3 regions of the Blautia sp. HCN-20427 genome follow, and region 3 is predicted to be linked to each of the others. Evidence: predicted binding sites of a transcription regulator. Region 3 holds the regulator's gene; each other region holds the start of a gene.
What was found. Region 3 encodes HrcA, which represses chaperone genes, less so after heat shock. Its sites were predicted from a motif close to TGTTAGCACTCNNNNNNNNNGAGTGCTAACA; they were not measured.

Region 1 (10,841 bases), on a different contig from region 3:
GGACAGCTGATTTCTATTTTTGCCATGAATAAGGCGATTGAAAAAGCGAAGACAACGGGAATCGGTATTGTGACAGTAAGAGAATCCAACCACTTTGGAATTGCCGGCTACTACGCAAAGATGGCCAGCGACCAGGGACTGTTGGGAATGGCCTGCACCAATTCCGAAGCGATTATGGTGCCTACTTTCGGGAAAAAAGCCATGCTGGGCTCCAATCCCATTGCGGTAGCTATGCCGGCAGACCCCTATCCTTTCCTCTTTGACTGTTCTACCACGGTGGTAACCCGAGGAAAGCTGGAAATGTACAATAAGATGAACAAACCTCTTCCGCAAGGATGGGCCTTGGATGCAAACGGACACGAAAGCACACAGGCGCCCACGGTACTGGAAAATATTGTTTCCAAACGCGGCGGCGGTATTATGCCTCTGGGAGGAAATAAGGAAGTGAGCGGCAGTCATAAAGGATATGGATACGGTATGCTGTGCGAATTATTCAGTTCTATTTTTTCTATGGGGGTTACCTCAGAAAAATGCTGTACTTTCCCGGATAAAACAGGTATCTGTCATGGATTTGCAGCAATAAATCCAGAGATTTTCGGAAACCCGGAGGAAATTAAGGCACACTTATCCGAATATCTGGAAGCTTTACGGGAAAGTCCGAAAGCAGAAGGCGAGAGCCAAATCTACACCCACGGAGAAAAGGAAATTTTTGCAGAAAAGGACAGAAGGGAGAACGGAATTCCTGTAAATGACAATACTATGGCGGAACTGGCAAATCTCTGTGCTTATCTGAAGCTGGATTTCCATTCTTATTTTAAGGACTATGAACTGCCCGGAGACGGAACGTTTTTCACAGGAAATTATTAATCAAACCCATAGACGGAAAAAGTAGGGATTAGGAGGACGTATCATGGATTATGCAAAAGAATCATTGAGATTACATAAAGAGTGGAAAGGAAAAATTCAGGTTGTGGCAAATGTGCCGGTAGAAACCAAGGATGACCTGTCTTTGGCTTATACGCCGGGTGTGGCACAGCCTTGTCTGGAAATCCAGAAGGATGTAGAGAAATCTTATGAACTTACCAGAAGATGGAATATGTGCCTGGTGGTTACAGACGGTTCTGCCGTTTTGGGACTGGGAGACATTGGCCCTGAAGCCGGAATGCCGGTTATGGAGGGAAAATGTGTGTTGTTCAAAGCTTTCGGAGATGTAGACGCATTTCCTCTCTGCATTAAATCACAGGATGTCGATGAGATTGTAAATACGATTTACCTGATTTCCGGTTCTTTCGGCGGTGTCAATCTGGAAGATATTGCGGCTCCCAGATGTTTTGAAATCGAGAAAAAACTGAAAGAGAAATGTGATATTCCTATTTTTCATGATGACCAGCATGGCACGGCAGTGATTACTTTGGCAGGCTTAAATAATGCTATGAAGCTGACTGGCAAGAAGAAAGAGGACGTTTCCATTGTTATGAACGGCGCCGGTGCGGCAGCAATTTCCATTGCCAGACTGCTTTTGAAAGCAGGATATAAAAAGGTTACCCTCTGTGACAGAAACGGAGCGATTTACGAAGGCAGAAAAGAGGGCATGAATGCAGTAAAAGAAGCGATGAGTAAAATCACCAATCTGGAGAAAAAGCCAGGAAGCCTTGCAGAGCAGATGAAGGGTGCGGATGTCTTTATCGGTGTATCTGCACCCGGAGTAGTGACAAAGGAAATGGTAGAGAGCATGGCAAAGGATGCAGTTATTTTTGCCTGCGCCAACCCGGTTCCGGAGATTTATCCGGAAGAGGCCAAAGCAGCAGGAGCGAAAGTGGTAGCAACAGGCAGAAGCGATTTCCCGAACCAGATTAACAATGTTCTGGCATTCCCGGGAATCTTTCGCGGAGCGTTTGATGTGAGGGCAAAAGATATTAATGATGAAATGAAGATTGCGGCAGCAGATGCTCTGGCAGGACTGATTACAGAAGAGGAACTGACCCCGGATTATATTATTCCCAAAGCTTTTGACAAAAGAGTAGGCCCGGCAGTGGCGAAAGCAGTAGCCAAAGCTGCCAGAGACACCAAAGTTGCAAGAATATAAAACAGAAAAAGAATAGACGGGAAAATGGGACTGCAGGGGCAGTTCCATTTTTCGGTAAATTGTACATGCAGATACCGGAAAAGAAAGACAGAAGTAAGTCATAATAAATAAAAAAGCCGCGGTAAAGGAAAAAAGGATAGGATAAGGATTCCTTGTTTTTTCTTTTTGTGTTAAAATGGGCAAGGATATATACAATAAGGGAGTATACAAATGAGAAAGAGGTATTTTTCACGAGTAGACCGGCAGGTAGCAATGCTGCTGAGTACGATATTGATTTTATCCAGTTTATCTATATATTTCGTGACCACTCAGATTTATTATCGTTCCGTACTAAAAAGTCTGACCGGACGTGTGAAAAACATACAGGAATATATTGAGCACCAACTGACGCCGGAGACGTTTTCAGATATTAACAGCAAAGAAGATATGAATAAGGAAAGCTATCAAAAACTCAAGAATCAGATGGAAGAAGTTCGGGATATCGGTGACTTAAGGTATCTGTATACGGCGAAGAAAAATGATGCAGGGAAGCTAGTGTATGTAGTGGATGGTCTGCCCGAAACAGCAGATGATTTTCGTTATCCGGGAGACCTGATTGAGGTGGAAATACAGGAAAAACTGGAAAGCGCACTGAAAGGAGAAATGGTACTGCCGGATAAAATCATGGATACGGACTGGGGAGACATATTTATTGCTTATTTTCCCCTGCACGATGAGGATGAGAAGGTAATCGGGGCTCTTGGAATTGAACTTGCAGCGGATGTAGAGGCAGCGACTTTTCAGGAAGTGTCCAAGTCGGTAAGTGCGGTGTGCGTGACTTTCTGTGGGATTGCTATTGCCGCGTCCATTCTGATTTTCCGGAGAATTTCCAATCCCTTATACAGGGATATGGCGAATACGGATTTTATGACAAAGCTGAAGAATAGAAATTCCTATGAAACAGACAGAGAGAATCTGAATGCCCGGAAGCGGATGGAAGGTATGACTGTGGTGGTCATTGATGTCAATAACCTGAAGCTGGCCAATGACTGTCTGGGACATGATATAGGAGACAGCTGCATTATCAATGCGGCAAAGATTTTACAAAGTGTGGAGTCAGCCCGGATTACAGCGTACCGCTACGGCGGTGATGAATTTGTCCTGCTGATGGAGAACCAGCCTGAGCCGGAAGCGCTTCTTGAAAGCATAAAGGACAGGTTCCGAAAATACGCAGATAAGCTGAAAGTGCCGGTAGCCCTTGCTGTGGGATATGCGCAGTTTGACCCTAAGCTGGATAAGGACATCAGGGATACACAGAAACGGGCGGACGAACAGATGTATCAGGACAAAATGAGAATAAAGGAAAAAGAGGAGCCGATGGAATCTGTGTGATTCTGTCGGTTTTTTTGAAATGCTGTTTGCAGGGAGACGGAAATACTGCTGCAATAAGGCGCAGAGAAATCAGTGGAAAAGGTGTGAAGAAGTCTATGATGAAAAGTCAAAGAGTATCGCAGGAATAGAATGACAAGGTTGAAAAACTTCAAAAAAATTAGCACTCGACCCTTGACCTGGCTAACAGAATGTGATATTGTTATAATATAAATAGAACAAGTAAACAACATTCGGAGTTTCTTCCGAAGATAGGATAACCAAAACGGAGGGATTTTATGAACATTACAAAATTTACACAGAAATCACTTCAGGCTGTTCAGAACTTAGAGAAGACTGCTTATGAATTCGGCAACCAGGAAGTGGAGCAGGAACATTTGTTATATAACCTTTTACATCAGGAGGACAGCCTGATTTTAAAACTCATTGAGAAAATGGAGATTCAGAAAGAGCATTTTCTGGACCGTGTGGAGCAGGCCTTAAATGCCAGAACGAAGGTTTCAGGGGGTCAGCCTTACATCGGTCAGTACCTGAATAAGGCTCTTGTGAGTGCGGAGGACGAGGCATCTAATATGGGAGACGAATACGTTTCCGTAGAGCATTTGCTTCTGGCGCTTTTGAATCACCCCAGCCCGTCTATGAAAAAAATCTGGCAGGAGTATGGTATTACAAAGGAACGTTTCCTGCAGGCTTTAAGTACCGTGAGAGGAAACCAGAGAGTCACCACAGACAATCCGGAGGTCACTTACGATACTTTGAATAAATACGGACAGGATTTGGTGGAAAAAGCCAGAGAGCAGAAACTGGACCCGGTTATCGGCAGGGACAGTGAAATCCGGAATGTGATTCGGATTCTGTCCAGAAAGACGAAAAATAATCCGGTGCTTATCGGTGAACCCGGTGTGGGTAAAACAGCGGCTGTGGAAGGGCTTGCCCAGCGTATTGTGCAGGAAGATGTGCCGGACGGCTTAAAGGATAAGAAAATTTTCGCTCTGGATATGGGCGCTCTGGTGGCAGGCGCCAAATACAGAGGTGAGTTTGAGGAACGTCTGAAAGCCGTTCTGGAAGAAGTCAGAAAGAGCGAAGGGCAGATTATCCTCTTTATTGATGAGCTGCACCTGATCGTAGGAGCCGGAAAGACAGACGGCGCCATGGATGCGGGAAATATGCTGAAACCGATGCTGGCCAGAGGCGAGCTGCACTGTATCGGCGCTACAACCCTGGATGAATACCGCAAATACATTGAAAAAGACGCGGCACTGGAACGTCGTTTCCAGCCGGTTATGGTGGATGAACCTACAGTGGAAGACACGATTTCGATTCTTCGTGGACTGAAAGAACGGTATGAAGTATTCCACGGAGTAAAGATTACGGACAGCGCCCTGGTGGCTGCGGCAACTCTTTCCGACCGTTATATCAGCGACCGTTTCCTGCCGGATAAGGCCATTGACCTGGTGGACGAGGCCTGCGCCCTGATTAAGACCGAATTGGATTCCATGCCTACGGAACTGGACGAAATGCGCCGGAAGATTATGCAGATGGAAATCGAAGAAGCGGCTCTGAAAAAGGAAAATGACCGGCTGAGCCAGGATCGTCTGGTAGATTTACAAAAAGAAATGGCAGAACTGCGGGACGCTTTTAATACTCAGAAAGCCCAGTGGGACAATGAAAAATCCACGGTGGAGCGTCTGCAGAAATTAAGAGAGCAGATAGAGGACATGAATAACCAGATTCAGAAAGCTCAGAGAAATTATGACCTGGACGAAGCGGCAAGGCTGCAGTACGGTGAACTTCCCAAATTGCAGAATCAGCTGGCAGCAGAGGAAGAGCGGGTGAAAAATCAGGATTTATCTCTGGTGCACGAAAGTGTTACGGATGAGGAGATTGCCAGAATTATTTCCCGCTGGACAGGAATTCCGGTGGCAAAACTCACGGAGGGTGAGAGAAGTAAGATTCTGCACCTGGAAGATGAACTGCACAAGAGAGTCATCGGACAGGATGAGGGTGTCACCAGGGTGACAGACGCCATTATCCGCTCCAAGGCGGGTATCAAAGACCCCACAAAGCCCATTGGTTCCTTCCTGTTTCTGGGACCTACGGGTGTAGGTAAGACGGAACTGGCAAAAACTTTGGCAGCAACGCTTTTTGATGATGAGCAGAATATGGTTCGCATTGATATGAGTGAGTATATGGAGAAATATTCCGTATCCAGACTTATCGGGGCGCCTCCGGGATATGTGGGATATGAGGAAGGCGGCCAGCTGACAGAGGCTGTCAGAAGAAAACCGTATTCCGTCGTGCTTTTTGATGAAATCGAGAAGGCTCATCCGGATGTCTTTAACGTACTTCTGCAGGTGCTGGATGACGGACGAATCACAGACTCCCAGGGCAGAACCGTGGACTTTAAGAACACCATTCTCATTATGACTTCTAACATCGGTTCGCCGTATCTTTTAGAGGGAATCGAGGAAAACGGTGAGATTAAGCAGGAAGCAAAGGAGGCTGTGGAGAAGGATTTGAGAGCCCATTTCCGTCCCGAATTTTTAAACCGTCTGGACGAAATTATTATGTTTAAGCCTCTGACCAAAGGAAATATCGGCGGCATTGTAGATTTGCTTATGGCAGATTTGAACAGAAGGTTAAAAGACCAGGAATTATCCATAGAATTGACAAAAGCTGCAAAAGATTATATTATTGAGGGCGGATATGACCCTGTATACGGCGCCCGTCCACTGAAAAGATATGTGCAGAAATATGTGGAAACACTGACTGCGAAACTGATTCTTTCCGGGGACATCAGCACGGACAGCAGGATTATCCTGGATGTGGAAAACGGGGAGCTGACGGCTCATGCAGAGAAGGTGCAGCCCTCATAAACAGGAGGCAGCCATGATACCAAAAGATCCGGTAATGCTTTTGAGTTATGTAAACACACAGCTTCGTGATTTTTATCCTTCCTTTGCAGCACTTTGTGAGGACAAAGAGTTGAGTGCAGAGGAAATAACAGCGAAATTGGCGGGAATTGACTACGAATACGACAGAGGCAGAAACCAGTTTATTTAATCCGATAGGGATACTTCAGGAACAGATACGGCCATTGGCCGGAAGTTCATGGAGTATTCCTGTTTTTTTCTGCCTTTTTTAATCCAGAACCTGCTATAATAGAGGCAGGACAGACAAGAAAAGAGAAAGTTGGAATAGGGATGAAAAAAATAGCAGTAATTGAAGATGACAGAGTGCTTCGGCAGTCCCTGGCAGGGATTTTAAAGGAAAACGGATATGAGGTATGCTGTGTGGAGGATTTTGCACATGCGGAAGAAGAGGTGCGCAAGGCGGAAGCAGATTTGCTGCTGCTGGACATTATTCTGCCGGGAAGCAATGGACAGGAGATTCTGCGGAATCTACGGAAAACTTCGGATATCCCGGTGCTGATGCTTACCAGCAAAACAGGGGAAACGGACGAAATTCTGGCTATGAGTTACGGGGCGGACGATTACATGACAAAACCGTATAATCCGGCGCTCTTACTTTTGAAAATCGAAGCCATTTTCCGGCGGATACAGCCCAAAAGCAGTGAAGAGGAGACAGAGTATCAGGGGGTCCGGCTGAATTTGCTGCGCAGTACTGTGGAATATGGGGAAAAAGAGGTGGTGCTTTCCAAAAATGAAATGTCAATTCTTCATTACCTGATGAAGCACCGGGGAAAAATTGTGTCCAGAGACGAACTGATGGATTATCTCTGGGACTGCAATGATTTCGTAGATGATAATACACTGACCGTGAATATCAACCGTCTGAGAAGGCGCATGGAAGAGGCGGGCATTTCCGGTATGATTGAGACGCGGAGAAGACAGGGGTATATATTGGTATGAATCTGAAAAATTATGTGAAGGACCATGGGATTTTTCTGCTGATACAGCTTACAGCCATAGCGGTACTGGAAGGGGTGCTGCTTTTGTTTCATGCAGCCTTTGCTCTGCAGATGTTTTTTCTGTTTGTGGAACTTTTGGCTTTGTTTGGAGTGCTGTTTTATGATTATGGAAGGAAGCGGCAGTTTTACGCGCATATGGAAGGCCAGATGGAGACGCTGAAGGAGAAGTATCTTCTGATGGAAATGCTGGAGGAGCCGGAGTTTTTGGAAGGAAAGATTTTCTGTCAGGTCATGCAGGAAATGGAAAAATCCATGAATGATGAGATTTTCGGGCAGATACGCAGGAATAATGAATTTAAACGGTATGTGGAAACCTGGGTACATGAGGTGAAACTGCCCATTGCCAGTATCCGCCTAATGCTTCATGAACACAGAAGTGAGGTTTCCAGAGCCTTGAAGGAACAGGTAAGCCGTATTGAAAGTGACGTGGAACAAGTGCTGTATTATCTACGCAGCGAGGTGCCGGAAAAAGATTATCTCATACAAAAGTATTCGTTAAAAGAACGGACAGACAGAGCTATCGCAGACAATAAGGACAGTCTGATATTCCATCATATGAGAATCCGGCAGGACACAGAGGCTGTCATGGTGTGCACAGACGGAAAATGGCTGAACTTTATGCTGGGACAGATTCTGAGCAATGCGGTGAAGTATAAGAAAGACGAAGAACCGTGTATACAGCTTTGGAGTGAGATTCAGAAGCACTGTGTAAAGCTGCATATCCGGGACAATGGAATGGGGATTCCCAAGCAGGATTTGCCCCGGGTGTTTGAAAAGTCCTTTACAGGGGAAAACGGAAGAAAAGGGCAGGCGTCTACCGGAATGGGGCTGTATCTTTGCAAAACCTTGTGCGAAAGGCTGGGACACCGGATAGAAATTGCGTCCCGGGAGAGGGAATACACAGAAATCATCATCATATTTCAGCAAAATGCTTTTATAGAGCTTTCGTAACCTTACGAAGATGTAAGGTTCTGTAATCTAAAACCATGGATTTCCGTTCTCGCTCTTTCTATAATAGGGATATGAAAAGCAAGAGAAAGGAATGGAGTATGAAACCTTTATTAGAAGTACAGAATCTTATCAAATATTACGGTAACAAATCCAGTTTGACGAAAGCGGTAAATGACATCAGTTTCACCGTGGAGAAAGGGGAATTCACGGCAGTGATGGGAGCCAGCGGTTCCGGAAAAACTACGCTTTTGAACTGTATTTCCACCATTGACCGGGTGACAGGAGGACACATCTTTGTGAATGGGCAGGAGGTCACGAAATTAAAAGGGCACAGTCTGACGAAATTTCGCTGCAGGCAGCTTGGCTTTGTGTTTCAGGATTTTCAGCTTCTGGATACATTGAATGCCTTTGACAATATCGCATTGGCTCTGCAGATACAGAATCAGAAGCCGGACGTCATTCGGAAAAAAGTTATGGAAATGGGGGAACAATTAAACATTACCGATGTTTTGCAAAGGTATCCCTACGAAATGTCCGGAGGGCAGAAGCAGCGCTGCGCCTGTGCCAGAGCTATGGTAACGGAACCGTCGCTGATTCTGGCAGATGAACCGACAGGGGCTCTGGATTCCCAGAATGCGGGCATGCTTCTGGGCAGTCTGCAATACATGAATACAGACCTGGACGCCACCATTTTCATGGTGACCCACGACGCTTTTTCTGCCAGCTATACCAGGCGGGTACTGTTTATGAAGGACGGAAAACTTTTTCACGAGCTGCGGAGAGGCCAAGAGGGCCGAAAAGAGTTTTTCGACAGAATTATGCATGTGATTTCCCTTTTGGGAGGTGATTTGAACCATGTTGTTTAATCTGTCATTGAAAAATTTCAGGAAAAGTATCCGGGATTATTCTATCTATTTTTTTACGCTGATTCTGGGCGTTGCGGTGTTTTATATTTTTAATGCCATTGAAACCCAAAGCGCTATGCTGGAGGTAAGCCGGACGAAAGAAAACATTCTGCAAATCATGAACTCCATTTTGGAAGGGGTCAGCCTGGTGATTTCTTTTATTTTGGGATACCTGATTGTATATGCCAGCAGCTTTATGCTGAAACGGCGGAAAAAGGAGTTTGGAATTTATCTGATTCTTGGCATGAAGAAGCGGCAGGTGGCAGGGATTCTCTGGCTGGAAACCGTGTTTATGGGGATGATTTCTCTGGCGGCAGGGCTTATCATAGGAATTGGACTGTCCCAGTTTATGTCTCTTTTGGTGTCCAACCTCTTTGAGGCAGACGTATCGGCTTTTCGCTTCGTGATATCCGCAAAGGCGGTGGGAAAAACCATCCTATATTTTCTGGTGATTTACCTTGTGGTCATGTTCTTGAATACTTTTGCGGTAAGCCGGGCCAGACTCGTGGATTTTCTTTTGGCAAAGAGAAAGAAAGAGAAGAATCTTCTGAAACATCCGCTGCTTTGCGTTTTGATTTTTATTCTGGCATGGGGAATTCTGGGCCGGGCTTATTACAATGTGACGGCAAATCAGGAAAGTCTGGCAACAGAAGCAGATGTGCTGTTTCAGATTCTGCTGGGCTGTGTGGGAACCTTTCTGGTGTTCTGGTCGGCAGCCGGATTTCTGGCGGCAATTATGGGAAAACTGCCGGGCATTTACCGGAAGGGGCTGAATTCTTTTACCGTGGGGGAAATTTCCAATAAGATAAATTCTACGGTGGTTTCGGGAACGGTTATCTGTCTGCTGATTTTTCTTACCATTTGTACACTGTCCGCAGTCTTTACCAGGAAGGATTACAAGGAGAAAGAGGCAAGAATTCTGGCGCCTGTTTCGATTTCCATGTCAAAGGAAATGACGGACTCGGTGACCGTGGAAGAATTGGTAAGAGAGAAAACAGATTTGACAGAGAATCTGGCAGAGCAGGAGAGTATCTTTACTTATCAGTGTGCAGATGTGACCCGTAAAACCGTTCTGGGAACCTATTATGACGAAATAAAGGACGGTTATGGCAGCTATTATGCCAAACAGTTTGGGGAAGAGAAGGCCGTGTTTGTAAAAGTCAGTGATTACAACAAAATGGCGGCTCTGTATCATCTCTCGTCTTTTGAACTACAGGAAGATGAGTACATGATTGTAGCAAATACGCCAAAGGACATGGAAAATACGTACAACATGGGATTAAAGAGAAATCAGACCATAGATATCAGAGGGAAAACTTATCACGCAAAATATGACACGGTTCAGGAAGGTTTTCTGATGATGAACTATGACCGAACCTATGAGGTTTTCATTTTGGTGCCGGACAGTGTGGAATTAAAGGACACGGAAAGATATAAGAATTATTTTGCGGCAGCGTATAAGAAGGATAGCAAGGCCTTTCGCAAGGAAGTAGATTTGCATTTACATGAGCAGTTAAATTCCGCGGATAGTACCCATGCGCCTGTTTATATTTCCACACAGTCTAATATTTATGACGATACCATTGGCAGCAGTGCTATG
Region 2 (10,841 bases), on a different contig from region 3:
CGAATGTGAAGCAAGAAAAACCTTTCATAAATTTAAAAAGTGCGAACTGGTTTATACCCGTCTGTTTTTGGGAGGAAGACCGGTCAAAAAGTTGATTGTAGCAGCGTAAAACAGGAAATTTCCATACGAACCTTCTGATAAAAAGGGACGGCCACGAAGGACGGGAGAGTCCGGATTCTGGCCGTCCCTTTTAAAAAGAGGTTGCGTCAGAGGAAAAGTCGGGCTATACTCTTACTATGCAGTACACCAGAAGATATTTCATACTGCAAAAAGGAGCAGACAATGAAACAAATCATACTTGCAAGTGCATCACCGAGACGGCGGGAATTGTTATCCCAGGCAGGGATTCCTTTTGTGGTAAAGCCCAGCCAGGCAGAAGAAAAGATAACCGTCAAAGAGCCGGGGCAGGCTGTGGAGGAGCTGTCCCTGTTAAAATGCCGTGATATTTATGCACAGACAACAGGAGACGTGGCAGTTATCGGTGCGGATACTGTAGTGGCCGCAGAAGGCAGAATTTTAGGAAAGCCGGCTGATAAGGAGGAGGCTGTGAGCATGCTCACCATGCTTCAGGGAAAACAGCACGAAGTCTATACCGGTGTAACGGTTATGGTGAGGGAAGAGGGAAAAGAAAATATCCGCACCTTCCATGAAAAGACAGAAGTGTATTTTTATCCCATGACAGAAGAAGAAATCAGGGGATATGTGGAGACCGAAGAACCTATGGATAAGGCAGGTGCTTACGGAATCCAGGGGAAATCCGCAGTCTTTATCCGGGAAATCCGGGGGGATTATAATACGGTTGTGGGGCTGCCTCTGGCAAGACTCTATCAGGAATGCAGAAAAATGGGATTGGAAATAAAGGAGTGGTAGACATGTATAAAGCTTGTATTTTTGACCTGGACGGAACCATTGCAGATACCGTGGAATCCATTGCCTATGTGGGAAATCAGACACTGCGTCATTTTCACCTGCCGGAACTTCCGGTGGAAAATTATAATTTTTATGCAGGAGACGGTGCAGATGAACTGGTAAGAAGAATGCTGCAGGCAGTTCCCGGCGGCGATAAAGTGGATTATGAGGAAGTGCGGGTTTTGTACCGGAAGTGGTTTGGAGAAAATCCTTTTTACCATGTAAAGCCTTTTGAAGGAATTCTGGAACTTCTGGAAGGACTGAAAAAGGAAGGTCTGAAAATTGCTGTCTTTTCCAATAAACCTCACGGGGCGGCTGTGGAAGTTGTGGAAAAGATTTTCGGCAGAGACGTGTTCCATAAGGTGCAGGGACAGACTGAGAAGATTCCCAGAAAGCCTTCTCCCATAGGCGCCCTGGCTATTGCAGAGGAATTTCAGATTTCTCCAAAGGAGTGCATTTACTGCGGAGATACCAACACAGATATGGATACCGGGAAAGCGGCAGGCATGTTTACCGTAGGGGTGACCTGGGGATTCCGCCCAAGAACAGAATTGGAAGAACACCATGCGGATAAAATTGTGGACCGGCCGGAAGAAATTCTGACTCTTGCAAAAAGAGAAAAGGAGAAGCAGAAAAATGCTGAAGCTGATAGCCAGTGACTTAGACGGAACCCTTCTGCAAAACGGAGTCAGGACGTTGTCTGACACTGTCATAGAGCAGATAAAGCAGTTAAAAGAAATGGGTATTTTATTTGTAGCCGCCAGCGGAAGACAGTATACCAATCTGCAAAGACTGTTTGCACCTGTCTGTGAGGATATTGCCTATGTCTGTGAAAACGGTGCCCTGGTAGTTTACAAAGGAAAAATTTTACATAAAAATGTCTTTGAAAGGGAATTGGCAGAAGAAATGCTGCATAGCATATTGAAGAAAGACCGTGCGGAACTGGTGGTTTCCGGGGAAAGGACGGTTTATCTGCAGCCTAAGACAGAGGCTTTTCGGGAATACATGATAAATTTTGTGAAAAACGACACTACGGTGCTGCCGGATATTTTTCAGGTGCCGGAGGAAATCATTAAGATTTCCGTATATGAGGAAAACGGCGCGGAGGCCATTGCGCCTTACTGGAAAAAGGCCTTTGGCAGCAGAGCCACGGTAGTGACTTCCGGGATTTCCTGGCTGGATATGATGCCTTTAAGCGCAGATAAGGGAAACGGGCTTCGGGTGCTGAAGAAACACCTTCTTTTGTCTGATGAGAACTGCGCGGCTTTTGGCGACAATTTCAATGATTTGGAAATGCTGCAGGAAGTGACCTATGGCTTTGCCGTGGGAGAGGCCAGGAAGGAAGTGCGGGAAACCGCCGGAAGAGTAACCGACAGAGTGGAAACGGTACTGGAAAAAGTGATAAAACAGGGAGGAAATTGGTATGAATGAGTACAGCGAAGAGTGTATTTTAACATTTTTAAGAAATCAGGAGCAGCTTTTTACAGAGCCTGTGGCAGAGACAGAGGAAGAGGCGGAGGCCTTTTTAGAGGACTGCATGGCCGCTGTGGTGGATTCACTGGAAGAAGTGAGAGTGTACTTTGAGGAAAACGGCATGGACGTAGAGGATATGTCCCTGGAAGAACTGGAGGACGCCAGTGAAGTTTTCCCACTGCCAAACGGTCAGTATTTGATTGTAGAAGGATAAATAAAAAGGAAAAAAGAGGCTGCTGCATGATTTCTGATGAAAGGTTCATAGAAGACATGCAGCAGCCTTTTTCTGAATGATTTACAGATGGGAGAGATGAGATGACAGGAATTATATTGGGAATCACCTTGATTATGCTGCTTTGCGTGCTTGCAGAAAAGTTTTCGGACAGGCTGGGTATGCCTGCGCTGATACTGTTTATGTTTATCGGCATGCTTTTCGGAAGTGACGGTATTTTTAAAGTACCTTTTGAAAATTTTGAACTGGCAGAAAGAATCTGTTCGGTGGCTTTTGTATTTATTATGTTTTATGGCGGATTCAATACCAAGTGGGAGGCGGCGAAGAGTATTGCAGGAAAGGCCGTTACCCTGTCTACAGCAGGTGTTTTCATTACGGCCGGAATTACGGCTTTGCTTTGCAATGTAGTTTTAAAGTTTTCTTTTGAAGAGAGTTTTCTGATTGGCGCCGTGCTGTCTTCTACAGATGCAGCCAGTGTGTTTGCCATTCTGCGAAAAAAGAAGCTGAACCTAAAGGATGGGACAGCGTCACTTCTGGAGGTGGAAAGCGGAAGCAATGACCCCATTTCCTATCTTCTCACGATTATAGCCATTGGAATTATGACAAATGGAAAATCCGGAAATATTGCGGCTGTGATTGCCATGCAGATTATCTTCGGTGTTCTGGTAGGACTGGTGCTGGCGAAGCTTTGCGTCTTTATTATGGCAAAGACTAGTCTGATTGCGGAAGGGCTGGAGATGGTTTTTGTGATTGCCATGGTGCTGGGCTGCTATGGTCTGACTTCTTTTGTGGGGGGCAATGCTTTTCTGAGTGTGTATCTTTTCGGTATTCTTATGGGAAACAGCAAAATCAAAAAGAAGGAGATACTGATTCCGTTTTTTGACGGCGTTACCAGCCTGGCTCAGATATTGATTTTCTTTTTAATCGGACTTTTAACCTTTCCGCATCAGATGCCGGAAATCATTCCCACAGCGCTTGCTATTGTGGCTTTTCTGACAATTATCAGCAGGCCGGTGGCTGTCTTTTTACTTTTAAAGCCTATGAAATGCAGCAACCGGCAGTGCTGGCTGATTTCCTGGGCAGGGCTTCGCGGTGCCTCTTCTTCAGTATTTGCCATTACCGCCGTAGCGGCAGGGATTTCTATGAAGCAGGATTTGTTCCACATTGTGTTTATGGTTTCTCTTTTCTCTATAGCCATTCAGGGAACGTTTCTGCCCAAGGTGGCGCAGAAGCTGTCTATGATTGATGATACCGCGGATGTAAGCAAAACCTTTAACGATTATCAGGAAGAAACTTCGCTGCAGCTTATGCGCATGTATATTCCCCAGGGGCATGAGTGGGATGGAAAGAAAATAAAAGAGGTGAACATTCCCACGGGCTCTCTGGCTTTGATGATTAAACGGGGAGAGGAAATGATACTGACAAAAGGAAATACAGAAATCTGTGCCGGGGACAGTGTGATTCTCAGTGTGCCGCCTTATAATACCAATGAGACGGAGCAGCTCCAGGAGAAGCGTATTCTTTCAGGGGATAAATGGTGCAACAAAAGCATAGCCCAGCTGCATTTGTCCAGAAACGAACTGATTGCCATGGTTATTCGTGGGGAGGAGGCCATTATTCCGGATGGAAAAACGGTGTTAAAGGAGCAGGATGTTGTGGTTATGTACCGGGACATGGCAGCCGGAAAGTGAGAAAGAATTCTCCGGCTGTTTTTTCCCTTGTATTTGTGGTAAAATAAAGACAGATATCCGGCAGAAGAATAAGAGAACAGGAGTGTGATAGCAAGATGGAAATCAGCAGTCTGGTAGAAAAACAGAGCGCCTTTTTTCAAAAAGGCATTACAAAAACCCCGCAATTTCGTCAGAAAGCACTGGAAAGGCTGGAAAAAGGAATCAGACGGTATGAGAAGGAAATTCATCAGGCTCTCCGAAAAGACCTGGGGAAATCAGAGTTTGAGGCCTATATGACCGAAGTGGGACTGACGCTTTCCGAACTGACTTATGTGAAAAAACACCTTTCCGCCTGGATGCGGCCAAATGGGGTGCCGACTCCTCTGGCCCAGTTTCCGGCAAAAAGTTTTGAAATGACAGAACCATACGGGGTGGTACTGATTATGTCTCCCTGGAATTATCCGTTTATGCTGTGTATGGAACCGCTGATTGGCGCCATTGCCGCAGGAAACTGCTGTATTGTGAAGCCGTCTGCCTATGCGCCCCATGTATCGGCAGTGCTGAAAAAAATGCTTTCGGCAGTGTTTCCACCGGAGTTTGCAGCCGTGGTAGAGGGGGGAAGGGAAGAGAACAGCCGCCTTTTAGAGCAGCGTTTTGACTATATTTTCTTCACAGGCGGAAAAGCGGTGGGACAGCTGGTACTGGAAAAAGCAGCTGTCCATCTGACGCCGGTGACCTTGGAACTGGGTGGAAAAAGTCCCTGTATCGTAGACGAAACGGCGGATTTGAAACTGGCGGCCAGGCGTCTGGTATTCGGGAAATATTTGAACAGCGGTCAGACTTGTGTGGCTCCCGATTATCTTCTGGTGCAGAAAAGTGTGAAAGAGCCTTTCCTGAACTATGTAAAAATGTGGATTCATAAAATGCTGGGAAAAAATCCACTGGAGAATCCCAATTATCCCAAAATGATAAACAAAAAGCATTACCACAGAGTGTTGGAACTTATCAAAGGCGAGGCAATTCTGGAAGGGGGATTTGGCGAGGAAGCGCGTCTGCGGATTGCCCCTACTGTACTGGATTATGTTTCTCCGGATTCCCCGGTTATGCAGGAAGAAATTTTCGGTCCGGTGCTTCCGGTGCTGACTTATGACACCATAGAAGAAGCAGAAACCTTTATCCGTGACAGAGAAAAGCCCTTGGCTCTTTACCTTTTTACGAAAAATCCGGACACAGAGCAGAGGATTTTGAGGAATCTTTCCTTTGGCGGCGGTTGTGTGAATGACACCATTATTCATCTGGCTACTTCCCGCATGGGCTTTGGAGGAGTAGGAGCCAGCGGTATGGGAAGTTACCACGGAAAGAAGAGCTTTGACACTTTCAGCCATACCAAGAGTATGGTAAAGAAAGCCGGCTGGCTGGATTTGCCCATTCGCTATCAGCCTTATACCAAAGGGAAAAAGCAGCTTTTGCGTATGTTTTTAAGATGACCGGAAAGGAGCGTGGAGAATATGAAAGAAAAACAAGGATCCGGATTCTGGGACAAGCGCTCCCGGATGTTTGACAGCCAGGTTCTGGAGGTTTATAAAAATGCCTACAAAAAGACAGTAAAGCGGTCTGCGGCATTTCTGAATCAGGAAAATACTGTATTGGAAATCGGCTGCGGCACCGGAATTGTGACCATGCAGCTGGCAGATTGCGTGAAGGAAATTACCGCAATAGATAGTTCAAGGGAAATGCTTTTGCGTGCAGAGCAAAAAGCCAGAGAACTGGGAAAACAGAATATTTCCTTTCACTGCGGAACCCTTAAGGATAGGAAGTTTCCGGCGAAATCCTTTGACGTGGTGACCGCCTATAATGTGCTGCTTTATATGGAAAATCAGGAGGAAGTGCTGGAGCAAATTTATGAAGTCTTAAAGCCGGGCGGCCTTTTTATTTCGGCTACGGACTGCCTTGGCAGAAGTCTGTCAAAAGAAGCCATAAAGAAGTTCTGGAAAAGCAAACTGCATCTTATGCCGTATGTGGCCTTTGATACCCCTATTGGGCTTATGCGGAGAATACAAAAGCACGGTTTTTTAGTGCTGGAGATTGTGAATCTGCATAAAAGTCCGCCCAATATTTTTATCGTAGGGCAGAAAGTGGAAAAATGAAAATCTAAACAAAATATAAAATTTATAAATTATTAGCACTCACTGAAAATGAGTGCTAATTTTCTCTTGACTTTTATTCCCCTGCGTATTAATATGTTTTTTAGAAATGAAGAAAAAGGAGATGCATTATCATGGCTAATAAGCGTGGTACTTTATCAATTAATAGTGACAATATTTTTCCGATTATTAAGAAATGGCTCTACTCAGACCATGACATTTTTTTCCGTGAACTGATTTCCAACGGCTGCGACGCTATCACAAAGCTGAAAAAGCTGGAAGTCATGGGCGAGTATACTTTCCCGGAAAATCATAAAAACAAAATCCAGGTTATCGTAAATCCGGAAGAGAAAACCCTGAAATTTATTGATACCGGTCTTGGTATGACAGCGGAAGAAGTAGAAGAGTATATCACCCAGATTGCCTTTTCAGGTGCAACCCAGTTCCTGGAGAAATACAAAGACAAGACAAACGAAGACCAGATTATCGGACACTTTGGTTTGGGATTCTATTCTGCATTTATGGTGGCAGATGAAGTGCAGATTGATACGCTTTCTTATAAGGAAGGCGCTGTGCCGGTACACTGGTCCTGCGACGGCGGCACCGAATACGAAATCGGTGAGGGAAATAAGACAGAAGTGGGTACTGAAATTACCCTGTTTTTAAATGAAGACAGCCTGGAGTTTGCCAACGAATACCGTGCAAGAGAAGTCATTGAGAAATACTGTTCCTTCATGCCGACGGAAATATTCCTGTCCAAGGCGAATGCGCCGCAGGAATATGAAACGGTAGAAGAATCCGAAGTCAGAGAAGACGATGTAGTTGTAGAGCACATTCACGAAGAGGCCAAAACCGAAGAAAAAGAGAACGAAAACGGCGAAAAAGAAGTGGTAGAAGTTTCCCCTGCAAAGGAAATGGTAAAAATCCACAAGCGTCCGGTTTCTTTAAGCGATACCAACCCGTTATGGATGAAGCACCCAAATGAATGTACAGACGAGGACTATAAGGCTTTTTACCGCAAAGTCTTTATGGATTACAAAGAGCCGCTGTTCTGGATTCATCTGAATATGGATTATCCGTTTAACTTGAAAGGTATTTTGTACTTCCCGAAAATCAACATGGAATATGAATCCATTGAGGGAACCATTAAATTATACAACAACCAGGTATTTATTGCAGACAACATTAAGGAAGTGATTCCGGAGTTTTTGATGCTTTTAAAGGGTGTGATTGACTGTCCGGACTTACCGCTGAACGTATCCAGAAGCGCCCTTCAGAACGATGGATTCGTGAAGAAAATTTCTGACTATATCAGCAAAAAGGTAGCAGACAAGCTGACCGGTATGTGCAAGACAGACAGAGAAAACTATGAAAAATACTGGGATGACATCAATCCGTTTATCAAATTCGGCTGCTTAAAAGATACGAAGTTCTCTGAAAGAATGATGGACTACATTCTGTATAAGAACATTGACGGAAAATATCTGACTTTGGAAGACTGTATCAAAGAGAATGCAAAAGAAACACCGGAAGATACAAAGGAAGAAGTTCTGGAGGAAACCAAAGACGAGGCACAGAAAGAGCCGGAGAAGACCAATATCTACTATGTCACAGATGAAGTACAGCAGAGCCAGTACATCAATCTGTTTAAAGAACAGGGACAGGATGCTGTGATTCTGAAGCACAACATTGACTCTGCATTTATCTCTCATGTAGAGCAGGCAAAGGAAACAGTCAGATTCCTTCGCATTGATGCAGATTTGACAGAAGCAGTGAAAGAGGAAGGAAAGAATCTGGAAGACGAGACAAAAGAGTTGTCAGAAGTTTTCAAAAAAGCTTTGAAAAAAGAGAATCTGACCGTGAAAGTGGAAAGCCTGAAAAACGAGAAGGTATCTTCCATGATGACGATTTCAGAAGAAAACCGCCGTATGCAGGAAATGATGAAAATGTACAATATGTATGGTATGGACCCGTCTATGTTCGGCGGACAGGAAACTCTGGTATTAAATGCCAACAATAAACTGGTGCAGTATGTACTGGAGCACAAAGAAGGAGAACAGACACAGATTCTCTGTGAACAGCTCTATGATTTGGCGTTAATCAGCCACAGACAGCTGACACCGGAGGAAATGACAAAATTTGTAGCCCGAAGCAATGAGATTATGCTGTTGCTGGCAAAATAAACCAGGCAGTTACGAGAAAAAATAACAAAAGGAAAGAGCAGAAAAATCCGTATGGGAGTTTCTGCTCTTTCCTTTTTGAAGACAGGTACAGCCTGTTGGATTTAGGAGGATGGTACTGTAAAAATTTGGAGAAACATATAGACAAATAATGCGGAGTGTATTAGAATAATGCTCGAAAATGGGTAAGTATGAGAGAAAATGACGCATAGAGAAAATGTCCCGGAAGGAAACAGAGCCGGCAAGGGAGAAATGAAGAATATGAAAGCATACAAAAAAGAGAAAAAGAAGTATCTGAACAGTATGGGCGGCAGAAGGCTGAAAGTGCGGGTTCACATGCTGCTGCTGGGGATGCTTTCCCTGGGAATTGTTATATATTCTGTAGTTTGTACCATTCAAATGAAATCAAAGGATGCCAAAACCACAAAAGAATATGTAAGGAATTATGTGGAGCAGCGGGCTGATATGATAGACATGGAAATCAGCAGCAATACAGCCATGATGACGGGACTGGCCGAGACTCTGACAGAAGAAAAACCCCGGGATGGATATAGAAAGTTACCTGGAGACTAAGAGGAAGCTGTATGGTTTTGATTTTATTGCGCTATATGATGATAAAACAGGAGAGGTACAGCTTGCTGGAAAAGGTTTTGAGGATGTAAACAGGGAAGAACTGACAGAAAACGATGTGTTTGGGCAGGAATTAAGAGAAGGACATTGTGCGTCCTGTATGGAAGAGGAACGAATGGTCTATGCCGTAAAGACAGGCAGCGCCAGTGAAGAAAAAACTTTGTGGGCAGCAGCTTCGTCAGAAGAAATAACAAGTATTATGATGTCTAAAACGTTCCAGGAAAAAAGCAGTACTTATGTGGTAGATAAAACGGAGCAGGTACTTCTGTCTTCCGGGGAAGAAGAGAGCATGGCGTTTTGGAATCTTGTCGTAGGACAGAAGGAAGATAAAGAGATTCTGGAAAATGCAGAACGTATGAAAGAAAATATCAGCAACCACAAGGGCGGCGTTTTCCGTATCCTTCTGCCCGGCTATAAGAGGTATTACCTGGCTTACGAGCCTCTGGAAAGAAGAGGATGGACAGCTGTAACCATTGTTTCTGCGGATTTGTTTTCCGGTTTTTCTGATTCTTACGTAGTGAAAATGATGGGAAATCTGGTTGTGGTTATGCTGGTGTTCGGCGCTTATTTTTCCTGCTGTTTAAAAGCTACAGCGAGGGGGAAAAGAAACTGGAACACCTGGCTTTTTCCGATGAGGTGACCGGAGGAATCAATAAGCTGGAGTTTCAGATAAAATATCGGCAGCTTTGCAGAAAGCATATTGCAGAACAGTATGCCATTGTTATGATGGATTCGGTGGACTTTAAGATTGTGAACAGAAATCTGGGCGCAAAAAACGGAGATAAACTGCTTCGCTATTTTTATGCTGTAATGGCGGAGGCGTTAAAAGAAGAAGACAGAGAGTTTGTTACCCGGACAGAAATGGATCATTTCTTTTTATGTATGAAGGAAACGAATTTTCAGGTTATCCAGGAGCGGTTAAATGCCATAGTAAGGGAGATTAATACCTTTCAGGGGATGGATTTACCGAAATATAAGATTCGGTTTCGCAGAGGTATCAGCTTTGGCGACAGTTCTGAAACGGATGTAACGGTGATTCAGGATCAGGCCAGAGCAGCCTTGAAGAACCAGAAGTAGAAGCATATTTAGAACAGGAAAAAGAAAATACTTCCGACCTATGTGCTCTGTTTCTTTTGGACTTGGATCATTTCAAAGAAGTGAATGATACGTTGGGTCATATAGTAGGAGATAAGGCCTTGCATGAAGCAGCAGCCAGCCTGAAATCCGTTATCCGAGCCAAGGATTTGATATGCAGAATCGGAGGGGACGAGTTTATGCTGTTTATCAAGGATGCGGAGAGCGTAGCGGATATTCGTTTCTGCGCGGAGAAGATAAACAGAATTTTGGTAAAAACCTACGAAAAAGACGGAAAAGAAGTGACAGTCAGCGCTTCCATAGGCATTGCCCTTGTGGAAGAAGGAATTACGTTTGAAAGCCTTTATGAAAGGGCTGACAGAGCGCTTTATGAGGTGAAAAACAAACACAGGAATCAATATTGGATTGCATAAGAGAGGGGATATAAAAATGGATGAAAGAGGAATGCAGAAGCGTCTGAGAAAGATAACACTTTTCTTTACTCTGGTGAGTCTTGTGCTCTTAATGG
Region 3 (10,841 bases):
TTGCCGTTCTGGTTTATTTTGAAAAGGGTGCAAAGCAGGAACAGATTGACCAGATTGGAGAAGAAATTAAGAGTCGTCCGGAGGTTTCCAAGGTAGAGTATGTTTCCGCAGATGATGCGTGGGCATCTTTCAGTAAGGAGTATCTGGGCGAGGATAATGAAGAACTGGCAGACGGTTTTAAAGAGCAGCAGGATAACCCGTTGGCAAATTCTGCGCGGTACGATGTATATCTGAAGGATGTGGAAAGTCAGAAGGAATTTGTAGACTTTGCAAAAAGCCTGGATGGTGTCCGTCGTGTAGATGAGTCTAAAGAAGCCGCAGATATGCTGACCAATGTGAATAAGCTGATAGGATATGTATCTATTGCTATTATTCTGATCCTTCTGGCCGTTGCATTTTTCCTTATCAGCAACACCATTACTATGGGTATTTCCATTCGTCAGGAGGAAATCGGAATCATGAAACTGATAGGTGCCACTGACTTTTTCGTAAGAGTACCTTTTGTCATAGAAGGTATTCTGCTGGGCGTTATCGGTGCAGCAATTCCTATGGGAATTATTTATGTTGTGTATGAAAAGGCGGTTGCTTATATTATCAGCAGATTCGGTGTTCTTGGAAACTTACTGCAGTTTTTGAATGTGTGGGACGTATTCCGTTATCTTCTGCCAATCGGTATCGGACTTGGCGTGGGAATCGGATTTTTTGGAAGTATGTTCTCTTTGAGAAAACACCTGAGAGTGTAAAGAATACAGGATTTCAGAAGGGGAGGGTGCTGCAGAGGCAGTGCTCTCTCCTTCCTTGCACAAAATGGAAAATTATTTTATAAAAATGAGAATCAGGAGCAGAGAAAATGGGACAGAAAAAATTTGCAAATGGATTTATCCTGGGGATGGCGCTTACTCTTGCTGTGGGGGGAGCGGGAATGAAAGTCTATGATGTAGTGGAAGACCGGCAAAACAGTAAAAATGCGGTGAATGATGAATCTATGGAAAAAGCAAAGCTGATTGAAGAGATTATAGACGAAAAATATACTGGAGAAGTGGATAAGGAACTCATGGAAGCAGACATGTATAAGGGCATGATGGTGAGTCTTGGAGACCCGTATTCCGCTTATTACACGGCAGAGGAATACGAGGAATTGAATACGGAAACTACAGGCTCTTATAAGGGTATTGGTGTGGTAATGCAGATGCAGATGGACACAGGTGCGGTGAAAATTGTCCGCTGCTATGAAGGGGCGCCGGGAGAGAAAGCAGGACTTTTGCCGGAGGATATTCTTTTGCAGGTGAATGGAGAGAATGTCAGCGGCCTGGAACTGTCAGAGGTTGTGGATAAGGTGAAAGCTTCCGAAGGCGAGGTGGCACATCTGACTGTGGCCAGAGATGGGGAAGACGATTATCTGGAATTTGATGTGCCTTTGGAAGAAGTAAATATACCGGTAGTAGACCATGAAATGTTGGAGGATAACATCGGTTACATTTCTCTCTATGAATTTACGGAACAGACAGAACCCCAGTATTTGGAAGCCTTCGAAGAGTTACAGAGCCAGGGGATGGAACGTCTGATTATAGATGTGAGAAATAATCCGGGCGGTCTGCTTACTTCCGTGTGCGGTATCTTAAATGATATGCTTCCAGAGGGACTGATTGTGTACACGGAAGATAAAGACGGCAAGAAAGAAGAAATCAATAGTGATGGAAAAAGTGAACTGGAGATTCCGCTGGCAGTGCTGGTTAACGGAAACAGTGCCAGTGCATCGGAAATTTTTGCAGGGGCAATTCAGGATTACGAAAAGGGAACGATTGTAGGAACAACGACCTTCGGAAAGGGAATTGTGCAGAGCATACTGCCTCTTTCAGACGGAAGTGCAGTAAAGACTACCACAGCTAAATATTATACGCCAAAAGGCAGATGTATCCACGGTACGGGGATTGAACCAGATGTGGAAGTAGAGTTGACGGAAGGGCTGGAACAGAAAGCCGAACTGACCCACGAAGAGGATAATCAGCTGCAGAAGGCTATAGAAACAGTAAAAGCTATGCAATAGCAAAATAAAAACAGCAGAAAGTAAAAGAAGAAAGGGGCAGACGGTTTTACGGACTGCCAAAAGGGAGAAGGAAAATGACACAGAAAGAACGTATGGAAAAAGGAATGTTATATGACCCGGGGGATGACGCCATTATGAATGAACAGTTCCCTTATCTGGACAGACTAGGAGAATTTAACAGCTGCAGTTCCAGTGAGACAAAAAAGAGAGAGGAACTGATGAAGGAGATGTTTGCAGAATGTGGGGAAAACTGTTACATTCAGCCCCCCTTTTATGCTAACTGGAGCGGACATCACATACATTTGGGAAAGAATGTGTATGCCAATTTCAATCTTACGGTTGTGGATGACGGAGAGGTGTATATCGGAGACTATGTGATGATTGGACCAAATGTAACTATTGCCACAGCCGGACATCCGGTGCGGCCGGATTTGCGGCGCAGGGGTATCCAGTTTAATCTTCCGGTTCATATCGGGAACAATGTGTGGATTGGCGCAGGTGTTGTGATTCTGCCGGGGGTTACCATTGGGGAGAATTCTGTTATCGGTGCGGGAAGCATTGTGACAAAGGACATTCCGGCTAACGTAGTAGCAGTGGGGAATCCCTGTAAGGTGCTGCGGGAAATCGGGGAGAAAGATGAGAAATACTATTACCGGGACAGAGAAATTGATGTGAGGGCAGAGGAAGAAGGGCTGATATGGGAAAAATAAAGAAGGAAGAATTCTTTTCCATACCCAACTGTATGGGATATTTCAGGATTCTTCTAATCCCTTTCTTTTGCGTGATTTATCTGAAAGCAGACAGCATGAAAGACTATTATCTGGCAGCAGGAATTGTGGCAATCTCAACAATTACTGATTTTCTGGATGGAAAAGTGGCGAGAAAGTTTCACATGATAACGGAGTTCGGAAAATTCCTGGACCCGCTGGCAGATAAACTGACCCACGGAGCCATTGCGCTGTGTCTGGCTTTTCGTTACGAAGCCATGCGGTATCTGGTGGCACTTATGCTTGTAAAGGAAGGTTTCATGGCTGTTATGGGGCTGATAAACCTCCGTCATGGAAAAAAGCTGGATGGAGCAAAATGGTTTGGAAAAGTGTGCACAGCCAGTCTGTTTGTTGTGCTGTGTATGCTGGTGCTGTTTCCGGGGATTTCCCTTGGGGCGGCAGAAACTCTGATTTATCTGGAGATAGGAATTATGGCGGGAACGCTGCTTTTGTACATACCGGAATTTCGGAAAATGAGGAAGAACTGGGAGCAGGAAGAAAGCAGGTGCTGACATGCTTATAGAATTTATTTTTTATATACTTTTGGGGTATTTTTCGGGTGGCCTTATGTTTGGGTATGTGATACCGAAAGTTATCAAAGGAATTGATGTACGCAGTATGAGCAGTGACGGGAATCCGGGGACAGCCAATGCCTTTTTCTACGGCGGGGCTGTCTGTGGAATTGCGGTACTGCTCTGCGACGTTTTAAAGGGACTTTTGCCGGTGCATTGGGCGCTGAAATGTCTGGGACCTGAGAAATTGGGGATGGGAGTTGCTTTGGTTATGGCAGCTCCAGTGGCAGGGCATGCATTCCCGCTTTTTGGGGGACGGAAGAAAGGCGGGAAGGGCATTGCAGTGTCTTTCGGCGTACTTTTAGGGATGTATCCTATGCTGACCGGGTTGTGGCTGCTGGTTTTCTGGTATCTGCTTTTTTCCCTGGTTCTTGTACTGGAACCTCACGGATACCGAACCATTGTGACTTATCTGTGCTGGCTGGTCAGTGGTTTGGTGTTTCATCTGCAGCCGGCAGTGCTGGCGGGAAATCTGCTGATTTCCTGGGTGGTTATGAATAAACATGCGGCAGAGTGGAAAAACAAGGAAGAAAGGCAGATACGTTTAGGGCTTAGGAGAAGTTAATGTATGAAGGTTTTAATTTTATCCTGCAAGACAGGAGGAGGGCATGACGCGGCAGGGTTTGCCGTAAAAGAGGCATTGGAACAAAAGGGACATGAGGCGGTGATGTTCGATTATCTGACTTTAGCAGGACAGAAAGTATCGGATACGGTGGGAGATGTGTATGTAAATACAGTAAAAAAGATGCCCCATGTATTTGGTGCGGTTTACCAGATTGGGATGGCTGCCAGTAAAATTATGCGGAAATCTCCGGTGTATTATGTCAATGCAAAAATGGGAAAATATTTAAAGGACTATTTAGAGACAGAAAATTTTGATGCTATTTTGATGCCGCATCTATATCCTGCGGAAACCATTACTTATATGAAACGGCAGGGAATAAAACTGCCGCTGGCGGTGGCGGTTATGACGGATTATACCTGCATTCCCTTCTGGGAAGAGACGGAATGTGATTATTATGTGGTAGCCCATGAGGAAATGGTGGCAATATGTGTGAAAAGAGGAATACCGGAGGAAAAATTACTGCCTTTGGGAATTCCGGTCAGCGGGAAGTTTTCCAGACGGGCGGATAAAGACAGGGCGAGAGCTTACCTTCACCTGCCTTTAGAAGGCGTAAACTATCTTTTAATGGGCGGCAGCATGGGGGCTGGAGATTTGGAAAAACTGACTCAGCAGTTTTGCAGAACAAGGGAAGAAGGGGAATATCTCACGGTCATCTGCGGCAATAATAAAAAAATGTTTCAGAAAATGAAGAAAAAATACAAGCAGGATTCTTTTATTTTTGTTGTGGGAAAGACCCGGCAGATGGAGGTTTATATGAAAGCCTGCGATATGCTTTATACAAAGCCGGGCGGGCTGACCTCTACAGAAGCGGCAGTATCCGGGATTCCCATTGTGCATACAGCACCCATACCGGGATGTGAGACGGCAAACAAACGGTTTTTTGTAAAGCATGGCCTTTCCATTGCCCCGAGAACTGTGGAGGGACAGGTGAAAAAGGGAAGAGAATTATTAAGAGACCGAGAAAAAGCAGAAGCCATGCAGACAGCGCAGCAGCAGGTGATACCGGGAGATAGTGCGGAGAAGATTGTTGCGTTACTGGAGGAAAAGAGAGAGGTGACAGCGGAAAACAGCAATGAAATGGATATCCTGATTACACGAAACAGCCACAAGCCATCGAACAGCTTTATGGAGAATTCAAAGAAATGAATTGATCAGCAAATTAAATGGAAAAAAGATTTTAGTAAAAGGAAATCATCATAAAAAATATGATTCAGAATTGTTTGAAGAAATTGGAATTAGAAGATATGATGTGGGTGTGGATGCAAATGGCCATTGTCCGGTATCGGTGAAGCGGATTATAGAGTTGAAAATGATACCGTATGGCTTTCGATTGATCAAATGGCAGAATTATTTCAACGTGATAAAAGTGTTACAGGGAAGCATGTAAGGAATATTTTCAAAGAAGGAGAATTAAAGAAAGAATCAGTTTGGGCAAAATTTGCCTATACTGCTTCGGATGGAAAAACATATCAAGTGGATTATTACAATCTCGACATAAAACGTTCAGATGTGGGTTACTTTTAAAGAATGAATAGAAAGAGGAGAATTTATGGATCATTTTGAATTAGTATCAGAATATGCCCCTACCGGCGACCAACCACAAGCCATTGCCCAGCTTGTAAAAGGATTCAAAGAAGGTAATCAATGTCAGACTTTACTGGGGGTTACGGGATCTGGAAAGACATTTACCATGGCAAATGTTATAGCAGCCCTGAACAAACCGACATTGATTATAGCGCACAATAAAACCTTGGCTGCTCAGCTCTATGGAGAATTCAAAGAATTCTTCCCGAATAACGCCGTCGAATATTTCGTGAGCTACTACGATTACTACCAACCCGAAGCCTATGTCCCATCATCTGACACCTACATCGCCAAAGATTCCGCAGTCAACGATGAAATCGACAAACTTCGTCTTTCTGCCACTTCTTCTTTAAGCGAGAGAAAAGACGTTATCATTATTTCCAGTGTGTCCTGTATCTATGGAATCGGAAGCCCGGACGATTATCAGAACATGATTATTTCCCTGCGTCCCGGCATGGAAAAAGACCGTGACGAGGTTATCCGTCAGTTAATAGACATTCAATATGACAGAAACGAAATGGATTTTCACCGGGGAACTTTCCGGGTGCGAGGAGATGTTTTGGAAATTTTTCCGGCAGATTACAGCGACACAGCTGTGAGAGTAGAGTTTTTCGGCGATGAAATTGACCGCATTACAGAAATTGATACGCTGACAGGAGAAATCAAACGCTCCCTGAGTCATATAGGAATTTTCCCTGCCTCTCATTATGTAGTGCCCATAGAAAAAATACGGAAAGCTGCAGTGGCCATTGAAGAAGAATTAAAAGAGCGGGTGGATTATTTTAAAAGTGAAGACAAGCTCTTGGAGGCCCAGAGAATTTCAGAGAGAACCAACTTTGATATAGAAATGCTGAAAGAAACAGGGTTCTGTTCCGGTGTAGAAAATTATTCCCGTCATCTTTCAGGTCTGAAGCCGGGACAGCCGCCGTTTACCTTGATAGACTATTTCGGAGATGATTTTCTGATTATTATTGATGAGTCTCATAAAACCATACCGCAGATTCGGGGGATGTATGCAGGTGACCAATCCAGAAAGCAGACTTTGGTGGACTATGGGTTCCGTCTGCCTTCCGCGAAGGACAATCGTCCTTTGAACTTTGAAGAGTTCGAGGATAAAATTGACCAGATTCTCTTTGTGTCGGCAACGCCGGGGGAATATGAAGAAAATCATGAATTGCTCCGGGCAGAGCAGATTATCCGCCCTACCGGCCTGTTAGACCCAAAGGTGGAAGTGCGTCCGGTAGAGGGGCAGATTGATGACCTTATCGGAGAAGTGAATAAAGAAGTAGAAAAGGGAAATAAGATTCTGATTACGACACTGACTAAACGCATGGCTGAGGATTTGACAGAGTATATGAAGGATTTGGGAATCCGTGTGAAATATCTGCACTCAGACATTGATACTCTGGAGAGAACCCAGATTATCCGGGATATGCGCTTAAATGTTTTTGATGTGCTGGTGGGAATCAACCTTTTGCGGGAAGGGCTGGATATACCGGAAATTACACTGGTCGCGATTCTGGATGCAGACAAAGAGGGATTTCTGCGCTCCGAGGTATCTCTGATTCAGACTATTGGACGTGCGGCCCGCAATGCGGAGGGAAGAGTAATCATGTATGCAGATGTAATGACAGACTCTATGCGCCTTGCTATGGATGAAACTATGCGCCGCCGGACTCTTCAGGAAAAATATAACGAAGAACACGGCATTACGCCAAAGACCATTAAAAAGGCAGTTCGTGACCTTATCAGCATTTCCAAGGCAGTAGCAGAGACAGAAGACAAGCTGATGAAAGACCCGGAATCCATGAGCCGGAAAGAACTGGAAAAACTCATTGGACAGGTGCAAAAACAGATGCAGACCGCAGCCGCAGACCTGAATTTTGAAATGGCAGCACAGCTGCGTGATAAGATGATAGAACTGAAAAAGAATCTGGAAGAACTGGAAGACTGAAATTCTTTCCGGGAAAATTCTAAAATAATTATAAAGCCCTTGACAAATAAAACCTCTGGTGCTATCTTAAAAACATAGATATTAGCACTCCACTTAAATGAGTGCTAACAACAAAAGAAAGGAGCAAAAGATGGAAGTCATAAGTGAACTGGATGAAAGAAAACGAAAAATTTTAAAAGCGATTATCCAGACTTATTTGGAAACCGGCGAACCGGTAGGCTCCAGGACCATTTCCAAGTACACGGATTTGAATCTTAGCTCCGCAACTATCCGCAATGAAATGTCAGATTTGGAGGAGCTGGGATACATTATTCAACCTTATACCTCCGCCGGAAGGATTCCTTCGGATATGGGTTACCGCCTTTATGTAGACGAACTCATGAAAGAAAAGGAAAAGGAAACCGCAGAAATCAAGGAACTGATGATTGAGAAAACCGACAAAATGGAAAAGGTTTTGAAACAGGTAGTCAAAGTCCTGGCATCTAACACGAATTATGCTACTATGATTACCAGTCCCACTTATCATCGGAATAAGTTGAAATTCCTGCAGCTTTCCAGAGTCGGTGAAAGCCAGCTGCTGGCGGTGGTGGTCGTAGAGGGTAATCTGGTGAAAAATCATATTATTGATTTGACAGAGCCCATGGATGATGAGACCGTTCTCAAGCTGAATCTTCTGTTGAATACGCAGTTAAACGGGCTTTCTATTGAGGAAATTAATCTGGCTATGATTTCCAGATTAAAGGAGCAGGCAGGAATACACAGTGCAGTAATCAGCAGTGTCATTGATGCCGTAGCGCAGGCCATTGCACCGGACGAAGAAGACATGAAGATTTATACCAGCGGAGCAACCAACATTTTCAAATATCCGGAACTGGCAGATACTTCAAAAGCAAGTGAATTGATTTCCGCATTTGAAGAGAAACAGGCGCTGGCAGAGTTTGTAAAGGATACTGCAGAAAGTGAATACGGTAGTGAGAATACGGGGATTCAGGTATACATTGGCAATGAGAGTCCCGTGAAGACTATGAAGGACTGCAGTGTTGTAACCGCTACCTATGATTTGGGCGAAGGCATGCAGGGAACCATTGGAATTATAGGACCGAAGCGGATGGATTATGAAAATGTAATGGATAATCTGAAAACGCTGAAAAATCAGTTGGACAATATATTTAAGAAAACATAGAAAGGCGGTATGAGATTCGTGTCAGAAGAAAAAAAGGAGTATAATACCATGGAAGAAGGAAACATTTCCAGTAAAGAAGCAGGAGAAATTCTGGAAGAGGATGATGTGAATCTGGCAGAAGAGGCAGTTTCCAAGGAAGAAAGCTCGGAAACAGAAGATTCTGCAGCAGAACAGGAAGAGAAAACATCTGAGAAAAAAGGTCTTTTCGGAAAAAAGAAAAAAGATAAAAAAGACGAAAAGATAGAAGAACTTACCGATATGGTAAAACGCCAGATGGCAGAATTTGACAATTTCCGTAAACGGACAGAAAAAGAAAAAGCTTCCATGTATCAGGTAGGCGCAAAAGAAATTGTAGAAAAAATTCTTCCGGTAGTGGATAATTTCGAAAGAGGCTTAGCAATGATACCGGAGAATGAAAAAGAAAATCCTGTTGCTACAGGAATGACTCAAATTTATAAGCAACTTATGACGGCTTTTGATGAGATGGGCGTAAAGACAATAGAAGCGGTGGGACAGGAGTTTAACCCGGATTTTCACAATGCGGTCATGCATATAGAAGATGAAGAAGCCGGAGAAAATGTGATTGTAGAAGAATTCCAGAAGGGTTATATGTATAAAGATTCTGTGATTCGCCACAGCATGGTGAAGGTGGCAAATTAACTTGAAACATTCGGTTGAAAAATCATGCGATATTCATCTCACAGGAGCAATCCTGGAAGATTTTATCTTATAAATTACAGACAATCCATCATAGAAGAAAAATTCAGGAGGAATTTATCATGGGAAAGATTATAGGTATTGACTTAGGTACGACAAACAGCTGTGTAGGTGTTATGGAAGGCGGACAGCCGGTAGTTATCGCAAACGCAGAAGGAGCAAGAACTACACCTTCCGTAGTAGCATTTACAAAATCAGGAGAAAGACTGGTTGGTGAACCTGCCAAACGTCAGGCAGTAACCAATGCAGACAAAACAATCTCTTCTATTAAGAGACATATGGGAACCGATTATCGAGTTGCGATTGATGATAAAAAATATTCTCCACAGGAGATTTCTGCAATGATTCTTCAGAAATTAAAAACAGATGCAGAAAACTATCTGGGTGAGAAAGTAACAGAAGCTGTTATCACAGTTCCGGCTTACTTCAACGATGCTCAGCGTCAGGCTACAAAAGATGCAGGTAAAATTGCAGGACTTGACGTAAAACGTATTATCAACGAGCCTACAGCAGCAGCTCTGGCTTATGGTCTGGATAACGAAAAAGAGCAGAAAATCATGGTATACGACTTAGGCGGCGGTACATTCGACGTTTCTATCATTGAAATCGGTGATGGTGTCATTGAAGTATTGTCTACAGCAGGTGATAACCGCCTTGGTGGTGACGACTTCGACCAGAAAGTTGCAGATTACATGATTGCTGAATTCAAGAAAAATGAAGGCGTGGACTTATCCGCAGATAAGATGGCTATGCAGCGTATCAAGGAAGCTGCTGAAAAAGCAAAGAAAGAACTTTCTTCTGCAACAACTACCAATATCAACCTTCCGTTTATCAGTATGAATGCCAACGGACCACTGCACTTTGATATGAACCTGACAAGAGCCAAATTTGATGAATTAACACACGATTTAGTAGAGAGAACAGCAGAACCGGTAAAACGCGCTTTGTCAGATGCAGGACTTTCCGCATCTGAACTGGGTCAGGTACTGTTAGTAGGTGGTTCTACACGTATTCCTTCTGTACAGGATAAAGTAAAACAGCTGACAGGCAAAGAGCCAAGCAAGACTTTGAACCCGGATGAATGTGTAGCACTTGGTGCATCTGTACAGGGCGGTAAGCTTGCAGGTGATGCAGGTGCCGGAGATATCCTTCTTCTGGACGTTACTCCGCTGTCTCTGTCTATTGAAACCATGGGCGGTATTGCGACAAGACTGATTGAGAGAAATACAACAATTCCTACAAAGAAGAGCCAGATTTTCTCTACAGCAGCAGATAACCAGACAGCCGTTGATATCAACGTTGTACAGGGTGAAAGACAGTTTGCCAGAGATAATAAATCTCTTGGACAGTTCCGTCTGGACGGTATTCCGCCAGCAAGAAGAGGTGTTCCTC

Region 1: the regulator HrcA is predicted to act here: its motif matches at 3,613-3,643, upstream of clpB (ATP-dependent chaperone ClpB).
Region 2: the regulator HrcA is predicted to act here: its motif matches at 6,462-6,492, upstream of htpG (molecular chaperone HtpG).

Annotation. Positions count from the first base shown of each region.
Region 1 is NZ_JBBKBX010000011.1:30,507-41,347, forward strand. Features, by position in the region: gene WKT17_RS08390 (Ldh family oxidoreductase) at 1-867, shown strand, start outside; gene WKT17_RS08395 (NAD(P)-dependent malic enzyme) at 911-2,086, shown strand; gene WKT17_RS08400 (GGDEF domain-containing protein) at 2,297-3,457, shown strand; gene clpB (ATP-dependent chaperone ClpB) at 3,733-6,330, shown strand; gene WKT17_RS08410 (DUF4250 domain-containing protein) at 6,344-6,517, shown strand; gene WKT17_RS08415 (response regulator transcription factor) at 6,658-7,326, shown strand; gene WKT17_RS08420 (sensor histidine kinase) at 7,323-8,336, shown strand; gene WKT17_RS08425 (ABC transporter ATP-binding protein) at 8,435-9,202, shown strand; gene WKT17_RS08430 (ABC transporter permease) at 9,192-10,841, shown strand, end outside.
Region 2 is NZ_JBBKBX010000001.1:76,523-87,363, reverse strand. Features, by position in the region: gene WKT17_RS00415 (DUF3793 family protein) at 1-109, shown strand, start outside; gene WKT17_RS00410 (Maf family protein) at 283-870, shown strand; gene WKT17_RS00405 (HAD family hydrolase) at 873-1,568, shown strand; gene WKT17_RS00400 (HAD family hydrolase) at 1,546-2,340, shown strand; gene WKT17_RS00395 (glyoxalase) at 2,333-2,596, shown strand; gene WKT17_RS00390 (potassium/proton antiporter) at 2,698-4,305, shown strand; gene WKT17_RS00385 (aldehyde dehydrogenase) at 4,401-5,771, shown strand; gene WKT17_RS00380 (class I SAM-dependent methyltransferase) at 5,793-6,431, shown strand; gene htpG (molecular chaperone HtpG) at 6,563-8,611, shown strand; gene WKT17_RS00370 (hypothetical protein) at 8,870-9,181, shown strand; gene WKT17_RS00365 (hypothetical protein) at 9,153-9,878, shown strand; gene WKT17_RS00360 (GGDEF domain-containing protein) at 9,875-10,315, shown strand; partial or broken gene WKT17_RS00355 (GGDEF domain-containing protein) at 10,336-10,746, shown strand; gene WKT17_RS00350 (sensor domain-containing diguanylate cyclase) at 10,763-10,841, shown strand, end outside.
Region 3 is NZ_JBBKBX010000009.1:94,176-105,016, reverse strand. Features, by position in the region: gene ftsX (permease-like cell division protein FtsX) at 1-743, shown strand, start outside; gene WKT17_RS07600 (S41 family peptidase) at 851-2,047, shown strand; gene WKT17_RS07595 (sugar O-acetyltransferase) at 2,122-2,757, shown strand; gene WKT17_RS07590 (CDP-alcohol phosphatidyltransferase family protein) at 2,745-3,326, shown strand; gene WKT17_RS07585 (glycerol-3-phosphate acyltransferase) at 3,328-3,951, shown strand; gene WKT17_RS07580 (MGDG synthase family glycosyltransferase) at 3,955-5,157, shown strand; gene WKT17_RS07575 (hypothetical protein) at 5,159-5,398, shown strand; gene uvrB (excinuclease ABC subunit UvrB) at 5,561-7,549, shown strand; gene hrcA (heat-inducible transcriptional repressor HrcA) at 7,680-8,732, shown strand; gene grpE (nucleotide exchange factor GrpE) at 8,751-9,392, shown strand; gene dnaK (molecular chaperone DnaK) at 9,512-10,841, shown strand, end outside.